Regions from separate parts of the Brevibacillus sp. FSL K6-0770 genome, predicted to be linked through region 1. Evidence: riboswitches for the same ligand, from Rfam matches in the RefSeq annotation. Region 1 holds a riboswitch; each other region holds the start of a gene.
What was found. A riboswitch is a leader RNA that binds a small molecule or an ion and turns the genes downstream of it on or off. The one in region 1 is predicted to bind cobalamin.
Positions count from the first base shown of each region.

Region 2: linked by a shared signal. The riboswitch ahead of metE (5-methyltetrahydropteroyltriglutamate--homocysteine S-methyltransferase) and the one ahead of NST23_RS18215 (ABC transporter substrate-binding protein) in region 1 are both predicted to bind cobalamin.
Region 3: linked by a shared signal. The riboswitch ahead of NST23_RS24850 (ABC transporter substrate-binding protein) and the one ahead of NST23_RS18215 (ABC transporter substrate-binding protein) in region 1 are both predicted to bind cobalamin.

Region 1 is NZ_JBBOBQ010000001.1:3,866,864-3,870,651, reverse strand. It holds gene NST23_RS18230 (helix-turn-helix domain-containing protein) at 60-617, shown strand; gene NST23_RS18225 (YbaK/EbsC family protein) at 677-1,162, shown strand; gene NST23_RS18220 (MBL fold metallo-hydrolase) at 1,261-2,208, shown strand; cobalamin riboswitch at 2,351-2,492, shown strand; gene NST23_RS18215 (ABC transporter substrate-binding protein) at 2,641-3,624, shown strand; gene NST23_RS18210 (FecCD family ABC transporter permease) at 3,626-3,788, shown strand, end outside.
Region 2 is NZ_JBBOBQ010000001.1:2,791,120-2,794,907, reverse strand. It holds gene NST23_RS13695 (acyl-CoA thioesterase) at 52-528, opposite strand; gene metE (5-methyltetrahydropteroyltriglutamate--homocysteine S-methyltransferase) at 560-2,845, opposite strand; cobalamin riboswitch at 2,986-3,186, opposite strand; gene brnQ (branched-chain amino acid transport system II carrier protein) at 3,345-3,788, opposite strand, start outside.
Region 3 is NZ_JBBOBQ010000001.1:5,230,193-5,233,980, forward strand. It holds gene NST23_RS24845 (FecCD family ABC transporter permease) at 1-828, opposite strand, end outside; gene NST23_RS24850 (ABC transporter substrate-binding protein) at 985-2,151, opposite strand; cobalamin riboswitch at 2,302-2,499, opposite strand; gene NST23_RS24855 (winged helix-turn-helix transcriptional regulator) at 2,653-3,021, opposite strand; gene NST23_RS24860 (alpha/beta fold hydrolase) at 3,131-3,788, shown strand, end outside.

The DNA of each region.
Region 1 (3,788 bases):
TTGTTATGTTATATAATTGTTCATTATCTGATACAAAATGCAAAGAGAGGAGCACTCTGGTGGAATCAATACAGACGATCATTGGAGCAAACTTGGAGACGATTCGCAAAAAGCGGGGCTTGAGCCTCGATAAAGTAGCGGAGCTGACAGGCGTAAGCAAAGGCATGTTGCACCAGATTGAGCGCGGCGATTCCCAGCCGACGGTGACGACCTTGTGGAAAATGGCAACAGGTCTGCAAGTGTCGTTCTCATCGCTGTTGAAGGCGCCGGACAGTGCCGTTTCTTTTGTGTCAATCGCAGACGTGTCGCCCATCATCGAAGACAACGGCTTGTGCCGGGCGTATTTGCAGTTTCCTTTTGATCCGATGACCAAGCTGGAAATGTTTCGCATCGAGCTTGACCCGGGGGCAAGCTACTCGTCGGCTCCACACAATGAAGGCGTCTACGAGTACATTACCGTCAGCGCGGGCGAGTTTTGCCTGAAAATCAAGGACGAGCTGTTTCGCATGTCGGAAGGTGACGGCATCCGTTTTGCCGGAAACGTTCCCCATCAGTACAGCAATGAAGGCGAAAAGCAAGCCGTCATTCAGGTCGTGATGTATTACGCAGAGCCTTAGCTATAACCATACCTGTCGTTCATTTAACGAAAACGTGTAAAAGGAAAGGAGCAAAACTAATGCAGCGATTAAAAGAAAGCGCGCAGAAAGTGCAAGCGAGATTGCAACAATTGGGGTATGACAATCAGGTGGTCGAACTGCCGGACAGCACCCGCACAGCAGCGGAGGCAGCGCAAGCGATCGGATGCGAGGTCGCGCAAATTGCCAAGTCGATCATTTTTCGCCGGAAGACGACGGACAAGCCTGTTCTGGTCGTGGCAAGCGGCACAAACCGGATTGACGAAAAGCTGCTCGCGCAATGGATGCAGGAGAAGCCGGGAAAAGCAGATGCCGATTTTGTGCGCGAAAAAACCGGATTTGTCATCGGCGGTGTCTCGCCCGTCGGACATCTGGAACCGATTGAGACGTGGATTGATGAGGATTTGCTTCGCTTCGAAGTCATCTGGGCGGCTGCCGGGCATCCGAACGCTGTTTTTTCGCTGACGCCAAAGCAACTGGTACAAATGACGAATGGCGAAGTAGCGCGCATCGCTTCCCGCCCGTAACCAGCCAAGAAACGGCAAAGCCCTCTCGAATCCGGGCACGATCAATGGTAAAGTGGAAATATTCACACGATATCAAGTTGGCAGGGGGAGAAAAATCGATGCAACCTACTGAACCGATTTCCTTGGGGCACCGCATCCATCTGATTGACGGCTTTGACATGGGCTGGGCGGAGCGGACGGGAACGTATGTAATAGCAGAGGAACAATTGACGCTTGTCGAGACAGGGCCAAGCCCGTCCGTACCGTACATTGTGGCAGGATTGCACAAGCTCGGCTTTTCGCCGGAGCAAGTCAAATACATCATCGTGACGCACATTCATCTGGATCACGCGGGTGGGGCAGGCTTGTTTTTGCGCGAATGCCCGCAGGCCAAAATCGTGGTGCATCCAAAAGGAGCGCGCCATCTGGTGGACCCGAGTCGCTTGATTGCGGGAGCGAAAGCCGTTTACCAGGACGATTTCAACCGCCTGTTCGATCCGATTGTGGCGATTCCCGAGGAGCGAATCTTGGTGCGAAAAGACGGAGACACCTTGCCGATCGGGCCGAACTGTGTCCTTGAATTTTTGGATTCGCCCGGCCATGCGAACCATCATTTCAGCATTTACGATCCGGTTAGCCGCGGCATGTTCACAGGTGATACAGCGGGCGTTTTTTATCCGCAACTCCAAAAAGACGGATTGCATTTCGTTTTGCCGTCCACGTCTCCAAACCAGTTCGATCCGCAGGCGATGCTTGCGTCTATCGAGCGTTTTCGCAAGCGCGAACTCCAGCGTATCTACTTCGGGCATTTTGGCATGACGGAAGAAGTGGAGGACGTCTATCGGCAAGTGGCAGAGTGGCTTCCCGTATTCGTGGCAGAAGGCGAGGCGGCCGTTTCCGCCGGGCTTGGCACGGAGCAATTGGGGGACAGGCTGTTCGCTCTTGTCAGCCAGCATCTGCAAGCGCGCGGCATTGCCGAGCAGCATGAAGTGATGAACGTCCTGCGACTGGATTTGCAGGTGTGCGCGATGGGAATTATCGATTACTTGCACAAGCGCAAGCAGTAATTTTCGTCGGTTAGGCAAAAGGCTAGTGGCTGCTGCAGGTTGACGGGTAGCCTGGACCTGCGTTTTGCTGCAAAATGACGCATTCTTTTTTTGGCCAAGGAATGCTATGATGGTGGGTGAGTCTTAGCTTGCAGGTACAAACAACTGAATACAGCAAGCAGGTGCCTCGTCTGTCATGGGCGAGGTGAAAAGGGAAGCCGGTGCAAATCCGGCGCGGTCCCGCCACTGTAAAGCGGCTGTCGCAAGCCGCAAGCCAGGAGACCTGCCTGTTTGCATGATGTGCCTGCGCCTTCGCGGAAAGGTTCGGCCCGTTCAGGACTTTTTGGCGTGACCAGATCGTCCTGGCAAGTCGACCCTTTTGTTTCCCGCTGGAAGCGAAGGGGTTTTTCTATGCTAAGAATCAACCAGTTGCCCAGAAAGGAAGTTATACATATGAAACGTTCGTGGAAACTGCTCATGCCCCTGGTCATTGCTGCAAGCTTGGTCGGCTGCACAGGCAATGGCAACACGCAAACAGCCCCTGCTCCAAAGACAGAGGCGCCACAGACAACACCACAGGAAACAACGGCCAAAGCCACTGTCTACCCGCTGACGGTCAAAGATTCGACGGGAAAAGAAGTGACCTTGCAAAAAGAGCCGCAGCGGATTGTCTCCACCTCTCCAGGTGAAACGGAGATTTTGTTCGCACTCGGCCTGAACGACCGGATCGTCGGGGTGTCCGACTACGACGATTATCCGGCAGAAGCTGCCACGAAGCCGAAAGTGGGCGGTGTCGTCAAGCCGAGCGAAGAGGCGATTCTCGCCCAGTCGCCTGATCTGGTCATCGGCGGAATCTCGATGGATGAGCCTGTCGCTGCGAAGCTGAAAACGTTAGGCATGCCTGTTTACGTGACTCACCCGCAAAAAATGGATGAGATATTTGACAACATTTTGGCGATGGGTGTCATTACAAACAGACAGGAGCAGGCGGAAAAAGTAGTCGCAAGCATGAAGCAGGACATCGCGCGCGTGCAGGAAGCGGTCAAAGCGGTGAAGCCGGAAGACAAGAAAAAAGTGTACCTGGAATTTTCGCCGGGCTGGACGGTAGGCAAAGGGGAATTTCTGGATGAGCTGATCTCACTGGCAGGCGCGACAAACATTGCCGCTGATACCCAAGGGTGGAACCCGATCAGCGAAGAAAAGATTTTAAAAAGCGATCCTGACGTCATTTTGTATGCAAAAGGCATTACGGACGACAAGACAGGGAAAAAGCTGGAGGACATCATTGCGAACCGCAACGGTTGGGACAAGATGAAGGCGATCCGCGACAAGCAGATTTTCGGGATGGAGCAAAATTTGCTTTCGCGCCCGGGACCGCGGATTACCCAAGGTTTGATCGAGGTAGCCAAAGCGATTTACCCTGATCTGGTGAAATAAAATGAAGAAGCAGTTGCTTTTATGGGGAGGAGCCAGCAGTCTGATTCTGCTGGCATCGGCGGTAGTCAGCATTTCGATGGGAGCGGCATCGCTTCCGCTTTCGCAAGTATGGCTGATCTTGTTGCATCAGCTCCCCGGCATGTCGGACTTGGTTGCCGTGACAT
Region 2 (3,788 bases), 1.1 Mb from region 1:
ATCGGTGCCAGCAAAAAACCCCCACCAAAGTGAGGGTTTTGCTGCAAAATTCTATTGTTCCGCTTTGCGCTGTTTTCTCAATGCGTAGCGGTGCTTTGCCTTTTCATGCTGGATGCGCTCTTCTTCCGTCTCGGGAATGACAGCCGGCACTAACGTTGGCTTTCCTTGGTCGTCGAGCGCGATCATCGTCAAGTACGCCCTCGCTGTCATTTTCTTTTCGCCCGTCAGCAAATTTTCCGACTCGACCTTGACGAACACTTCCATCGACGTGTTGTGTGTCCAGGTGACGTATGCTTCCAGATTGATCGCTTCGCCCGTTTTGATCGGCGCGAGAAAATCAAAGGAATCGCTGGAAGCAGTGACGACAGGCTTCCGGCAATGACGCATCGCCGCTATGCAGGCGATTTTGTCGACGTACGCCATGACTTTTCCGCCAAAAATCGTATTGTGATGGTTCGTATCCGGCGGGAACACGAGATCAGTCAAATAGGTTCGGGATTGTCCGGTCGGGCATGCTTCTGTTGCCATCTGTGCTGCTCCTCTCGTTGCCATCATACGATTATGCTTTTTGTGTCAAACGGTCACGCACAGCATGCGTCGCCGCCACCATGTTTTTCAAAGCTTCCACTGTCTCTGCTCTTCCGCGCGTCTTCAGACCGCAATCCGGGTTGATCCAGAATTGGGCTGGCGGCAATACTTGCACGCCGCGCGACACCATCTCTTCGATCTCCGCGACAGCTGGAACGCGCGGGCTGTGGATGTCGTATACGCCCAGGCCGATTCCTTTATCGTACGTGCAAGTCTCGAAGACGGAGACAAGCTCGCCGTGGCTGCGGGACGTCTCGATCGAGATGACGTCGGCATCCAGCTCGCTGATGACGTCGATGAAGTCGTGAAATTCGCAATAGCACATATGCGTGTGAATTTGCGTGCTCGCGGCAACTGTCGAGGTAGCCACGCGGAACGATTTGACGGCCCAGTCCAGATACGCCGCCCTGTCTGCCTGCTTGAGCGGCAAGCCTTCCCGCAGCGCAGGCTCATCCACCTGAATCATGCGGATTCCCGCCGCTTCCAGCGCCTCCACTTCTGCTTGCAGCGCCAGGGCGATCTGTTCGCACACCTCTTGGCGGGAGACGTCATCGCGGACAAATGACCAGTTCAAAATGGTCGCCGGACCTGTCAGCATGCCTTTTACTGGTTTTTCCGTCAACGACTTGGCGTATACGCTCTCTTTGACGGTCATGGGAGCGACGAACTGCACATCGCCGTAGATGACAGGTGGCTTGACGCAACGGGAACCGTACGACTGAACCCAGCCATTTTTCGTGAAGACGAAGCCATCGAGCTTTTCCCCGAAATATTCGACCATGTCTGTCCGTTCAAACTCGCCGTGGACAAGCACGTCCAGCCCGATCTCTTCCTGAATCGCAATCCACTGCTTGATTTGCTCCGCGATGAAGGCATCGTACTGCTCGACTGTCCAGTTCCCTTTTTTGTACTGCTGTCTGGCCTGACGAACCTCTGCCGTCTGCGGGAAACTGCCGATCGTCGTTGTAGGCAAAAGCGGCAGCTTCCAGGCGGCTTGCTGGATATCGCGGCGCTCGTGGAACGGCACGTCGCGTTTGGCTTCTGTCGTCTCCAGCGCTTTTCGAGCCTGCTGTACTTTCTCCCGGTTTCTCGCCGGAGACTCGGCCAGGCGGAGCAAGTCCTTTTCGTTCTGGGCAATTTCCTTCGATATAACATACTTTCCAAATCGGAATCCTTGGACTAAAAGCTGCACTTCTCCCAATTTTTCGTCCGCAAAGGCTAATGCCGCTTGAACTTCCCCAGGCAAATCGGTTTCTGCTTCAACAGTGACGGGAACATGCAACAGGCTGCTCGATGGCTGTAGCCAAATTCGGTCCGGGTCGACCACATTGCTGATCGTCTTGACCAGCTCCCACTTTTCCTCCAGGGCCGAGCGCCAAATGTTGCGGCCATCGACGATTCCTGCGCCGAGCACTTTTTCCTGCGGGAAGCCATGTGCCGTCAGGTTGGCCAAATTCGCTTTTCCTCCGTGGACAAAGTCCAGGCCCAAGCCTTCCACTGGCAGCGCGATCAGTTCCTCGTACCAATCCACCGCTTCGAAATACGTCTGAACCATCAGCTTGAGGTGTGGCAGCGCCTGACTGAACTGTTCGTACACCCGGCGAATGAGCGCTCTGTCCTGCTCGGAAATATCTTGGACGAAAGCCGGCTCATCGATTTGCACCCATTCCACGCCATGCAGTTCGAGTTCACGAAGCACGTCCACGTAAAGCGGCACGATCTGATCGACAACGCGTTCGAACTCGTCCTTCGCATATCCTTTCGCCAGCTTGACAAACGTGTACGGCCCGACAATCACCGGCTTCCCGACGATGCCCAGCTGATCCCTGGCCTCCAGGTACGCTTTCAGCGGCCTGTTCTCTGCCAGCACTGGCGGGCGTTCGCCAAACTCAGGAACGATGTAGTGATAGTTCGTATTGAACCACTTGGTCATTTCGCTTGCGACAGCTTCTTTGTTGCCGCGCGCCATGGCGAAGTACGTATCGAGCGGTACCGGGCCGCCATCATAGGCAAAACGCTTCGGAACGAGTCCGAACATGACAGCCATGTCCAGCATGTGATCGTAGTAAGTAAAGTCGTTGACGGGAATCCACTCGATGCCTTTGTCTTTTTGCTTGATCAGATGCTGCTGGCGGATTTGCTCCATTTGCGCAAGGAACGCTGACTCTTCCAATTTGCCTGCCCAAAAGGACTCCAATGCTTTTTTCCACTCCCGGTCTTTGCCGATTCGCGGATATCCCAGGTTGCTGCTTTTCATGAGCTTTCTCTCCCATCCATTGAAGGTATTTGTAAAGCCAATCAAAAAAGGCATTTCCAACGGTCAAAAAGAACGTTAGAAATGCCAAATAAGCACTGAGATCACAGCATCCTAACACCTCCCTATCTCCCGTAGGTTAAGCAGTGTTGTCGAAACAGGCAGGTCTCCTGACTTGAGGATCACGATCTGCACAACGCCTTCCCAGTCCGTCTCGACCAGTGGCTTATCGCTGTGCAAACTCCCCTCATACAGTGGCGGGACCGTGTCGGATTCTCACCGACTTCCCTTTTCATCCTTGCGCCGATTTTCGCGGCCAAGGAACCTGTTCCCACTCATATGAAATTGTCGGTATGAGTGCATGTGCTCTCGCATCTAGCAAAAGAGCACCTTTCTCCTTACAGTAACACGTAAACCAGTTTTTGTCATGCTAAACTATTTCCACTCACCAAAATTATTTCAAAGTTCAGCCTGATTGCCTCTACTCTGCCAGCTTTCCGGTTTACTGCTTGGTCAGTCGCAGCTCCTGTGCCCGCAGAGAAGGTTTGCGAATCATGTAAATAGTGTAGCCGATCACAGCGCCTGCAACAGCGGGCAGCATCCAGCCAAGCCCGATCGTATACATCGGCAAGTAGCGAGTAAAGAAGTCGTTGATGACGGGAAGCTGGGCACCTGCCGCGTTCAGTCCGTCAAACAGGCTGATCAGAAAAGTAGCGAGCAAGCTTCCCTGATACACCTCTGGTCGTCCGCCAAATCCTTTGTGCATAAACGTTAAAAAGACGAGGGAAATCGCAATCGGGTACATGGTCATCAAGATCGGAACCGACACTTTGATCAGCGCCGTCAAGCCGATATTGGCGACGAGTGTACTGAACACAGCCAGAATGACGGCAAACTTTTTATACGAGATCGCCGGAAACAGCGAATGGAAAAACGAAGAGCACGC
Region 3 (3,788 bases), 1.4 Mb from region 1:
TAATACCATGCGGGCTGCCGTATCTGACAAGAGCAGCAGCAAAGCGCCCATCAGGCAAGAGCACGGCAGTAAAAATCGATAATCCGTCCCGATGATGATTCTGCTGATATGCGGTGCCACCAGCCCGATGAACCCGATAATCCCGGTGAAGGCAATCGTGACGGAGGCCATCAAGGTAACGAGCAAAAGGCACACCCAGCGGACTTGTTTGACATTGACGCCGAGCGTTCGCGCCACATCTTCGCCAGCGCATAGCGAGTTCAGGTCCCAGGCGTATTTCAGCAAAAGGACAAGCGAGATGATCACGAGCGGCAGCAAAATGTGCAGCACTTGCCATTTCGCTCCCCAAAATCCTCCCATGAGCCAGACAACCAAGTCTTTCAACGCTTCGTTGTTGGAAAAAAACTTCAAACCGGAAACGCCCGCCGAAAACAGTTGCCCAATGGCCACCCCCGCCAAAAGCAGTACGGTCGTCGAGCTGTTTTTGAGCTTGGCGATGCCGTAGACCGCGCCCACAGCGAGACAGCCAAACACAAACGCATTAAGAGCGATCATCCACTGTCCGCTCGAAACGAGGTTGATGCCAAACACACTCGTCCCGGCCACGATCGCCAATGCTGCTCCAAAAGCCGCTCCGCTCGATACGCCGAGCGTAAAAGGGTCTGCCAGCGGATTGCGCAAAATCGCCTGCATAATCGCACCGGCACATGCCAGCGAAACTCCTGTAATGATCGACATGACCATGCGCGGCAGCCGAATCTCGTATACGATGTAGGCGGTCATCTCATCGGAAGCGCGTCCGGACAAAATAGCCAAAAGCTCAGGCAACGCAACTTCTACAGCCCCTGACTGACTGCGTAAAGCGTCAGCAACACCAGTAGGAGGAAAAGGCTTGTCAAAACGAGCAGCTTGCTTTTCACGCTCCCGTGATAGATGGCCTGGATCGGTCGCTGCACTGGCTTGCTCAGCGGTTGTCCTTGGCTGTCATTGAACATCTTTGAACGAATAGTGCCAAATGCCTTGGTATGGCACGCCTAACCATTTTTCAAAATACTCTTTGGCATACTGCTCGGGATCGATATCCTGGAATTTATCCGGGTACAAATATTTGGCTAGTTGGAGATTGCCGATATACCGCTTGTCCGATCCGACAAAGTTGGTGTAGAAAAAGTAAATGTCTTTGCTTTGCCCCGCCTTGAGCCGCGAAACAGATGTCGTGCTCATAATATGGCGCAGCGCTTCCTCAAACGGCTTCGTATCCTTCACATTGTAGCCACCCAGCCAGGTGCCGTGCAGGGTAATGACCTCCGGGTTGCGCTTGAGCACATATTCCTCGTCGACCATGATCGTAGTCGACGCCTCCGCCGGATTCCATTGCAAGTCGGCAGCGTCTTTCCCGCCAGCCAGAATCGTCGCGTAGCCTTCCCCTACTCCTGGCTTCCCGTCCAACGACTGGCTGGGGAAAATCCGGTAGCCCCCGTTCGTATTGAGAAATCCGGCTGACAAGGCAAGCACCTGTTTTTTGTCTTCCTCCTTGATGCCTGCCACCCGGTCCGCTAACAGCTTTTCAATCGAATGCTTCCAGGCGAGAAATTCGTCTGCCTTGTCCGATTTATCAAAAATTTTACCGAGCAGCTTCAGCTCCTCATCCATCTGTTCCGGCAAATAGTTGTTCATTCGCACGACTTTGATTCCGGCTGGCTCCAGCTTTTCCTCCAGCGTCTTGTCGGGGCGATTCGTATAGGCAAAGACGATTTGCGGCTTCAAGCTGATGATTTGCTCCAGATTGATCTGCTTCGTTTCCCCCACATCCGGCTTGCTGTCAAATCCGAGGTACGGGTTATTTTTGACCGTCGTGTCGCCTGTAGCCAGCACGTACTGCTCGGCTCCCAGCAGCTTGATCGCTTCTGCCGTGTTGCGATTGAGCACGACCACCCGCTCTACTGGCAGCTTTACCGTGATCGCAGTCCCTGCGGAATCTTGAAAAGCAAGCTCCTGCTTTTCCTGCGGCACCGCCTGTTCAGTTTTCTGTTCCGCAGGCGTTGACGATGACGGTGAAGCAGCAGAGCAGCCAGTCACGACCAAAAAAATCGTGAGCAGGCCAAACAGCCATGCTTTGCCGATCCAGCTTTTCCGGTTCTTTTGCAGCATCGTTTCCACTCCCTATCTTTTTGTGATCAATAGAAAAGCCCCGTCCCGCCGGACGAGGCAAACGTGTAGAAGTAATCAGTCGACATCATGAATAAATAGACACAAGCTGTCGCAGCTTCTTCCTACACCTCACCTTTTCCGCGAAGGATTACGGGTGTGACAAACTAGGTAGGTCTCCTGGCTTTTGGCTCATCGCGCTCTTTCGTCTTCCCCGATGGTTATGCTCCATACCGAGTGACATGTTGGAAAGAGAACTCACCAATTACAGTGGCGGGACCGCTCGGGATTTTCACCCGATTCCCTGTTACCCCTTGCTCTCGCAAAGGCACCTAGCTGCATGCTATTCTTGGCTGATTATACCATTATTTTCATAGGGAGGGGGGACCGTAAAAACAAATCGGCCGCTTCCTTCCCTTTTTGCCTTCGCCCGAAAAAAATCCGCCGTTCTCAGGTGGTCGTATGGTTGTCGTATGCGATTATGGCCCGGTGCTTTCAGCAGTTTTAGGCAGTCGGCTCCACTTCATCCGCCACAGGCGTGCCAAACTGCTCTCCCCATTTGATCAAGTATTCAATCACGGGACGCAGTGCTTCTCCCCGCTCTGTCAGCTCGTACTCCACCTTTGGCGGAACGACCGGGTACACATGCCGCAGCACAATCCCCGACTCTTCCAGCTCCCGCAGCTGTTCCGCGAGCATTTTGTGATTCACGCCCATGATGTTTTTTTTCAGTTCACCGTACCGCTTTTTCCCGTTCAGCAGCTGGCAAATAATCGTCGTTTTCCATCTTCCTGCAAGAATGGAAACAGACAGCTCGATCGGACACTGAAACTGTTTGCCGTTTATTTGATAAATCACCTGTTGGTTTCCCATGGTTCTCACTTCCCTTTTGGTAAGTATTCAACGAAAAAGTGCGTACTTACTTTTTTACAGTGTATTCGGTAAGATCACTTTTGTAAAACACGATTTCAAGGAGGCCCTCATGGAAAAATTCGTTCAGGTTGGTCCCATAAACGTCGCATATGCAGTAGAAGGAAGCGGGCCAGCCGTGCTGTTGATCCACGGTACAGGAGGCAGTTACGAAGGCACGTGGGGCAATCTCGGCAAGGCGCTGGCACCTGACTTTACCGTCATCACCCCCAATTACAGCGGCTCGGGCAAAACGCAAGATGCCCACGAGCGGCTGGAGCTGGACGATCTGGTCGAGCAAAATGCGCAGGCAGTTATGCAGGAAGGCTTTACGCACTTTCATGTCGTAGGCTACTCGCTCGGCGCTGTCGTAGCAACGGCCATCGCCGCCAAATACCCGGAGCGAGTCCAATCGGTGACAGCGATCGCAGGCTGGGTAGAAAGCGATCTCGCTGTCGCCTATCAGTTCGATCTGTGGCAAAAGCTGTTCCGTCAGGATCGGGAGCTGTTCGCCCAATTCGCCATCCACACTGGCTTCAGCCCGGCGTTTTACAGCTCGTTTCAAACGTTGGAGCAGTTGCATGAGTTTACCGCCAATTTGGCTGCGACACTTGCCGAAGGTACTGGCAAACAGGCTGAACTTGACACTCGCATCAACCTGCGGCCTTTGCTTGGCAAAGTCACTGCCCCAGCACTGGCCATCGGCTTGACTTACGATCGCATGGTGCCTG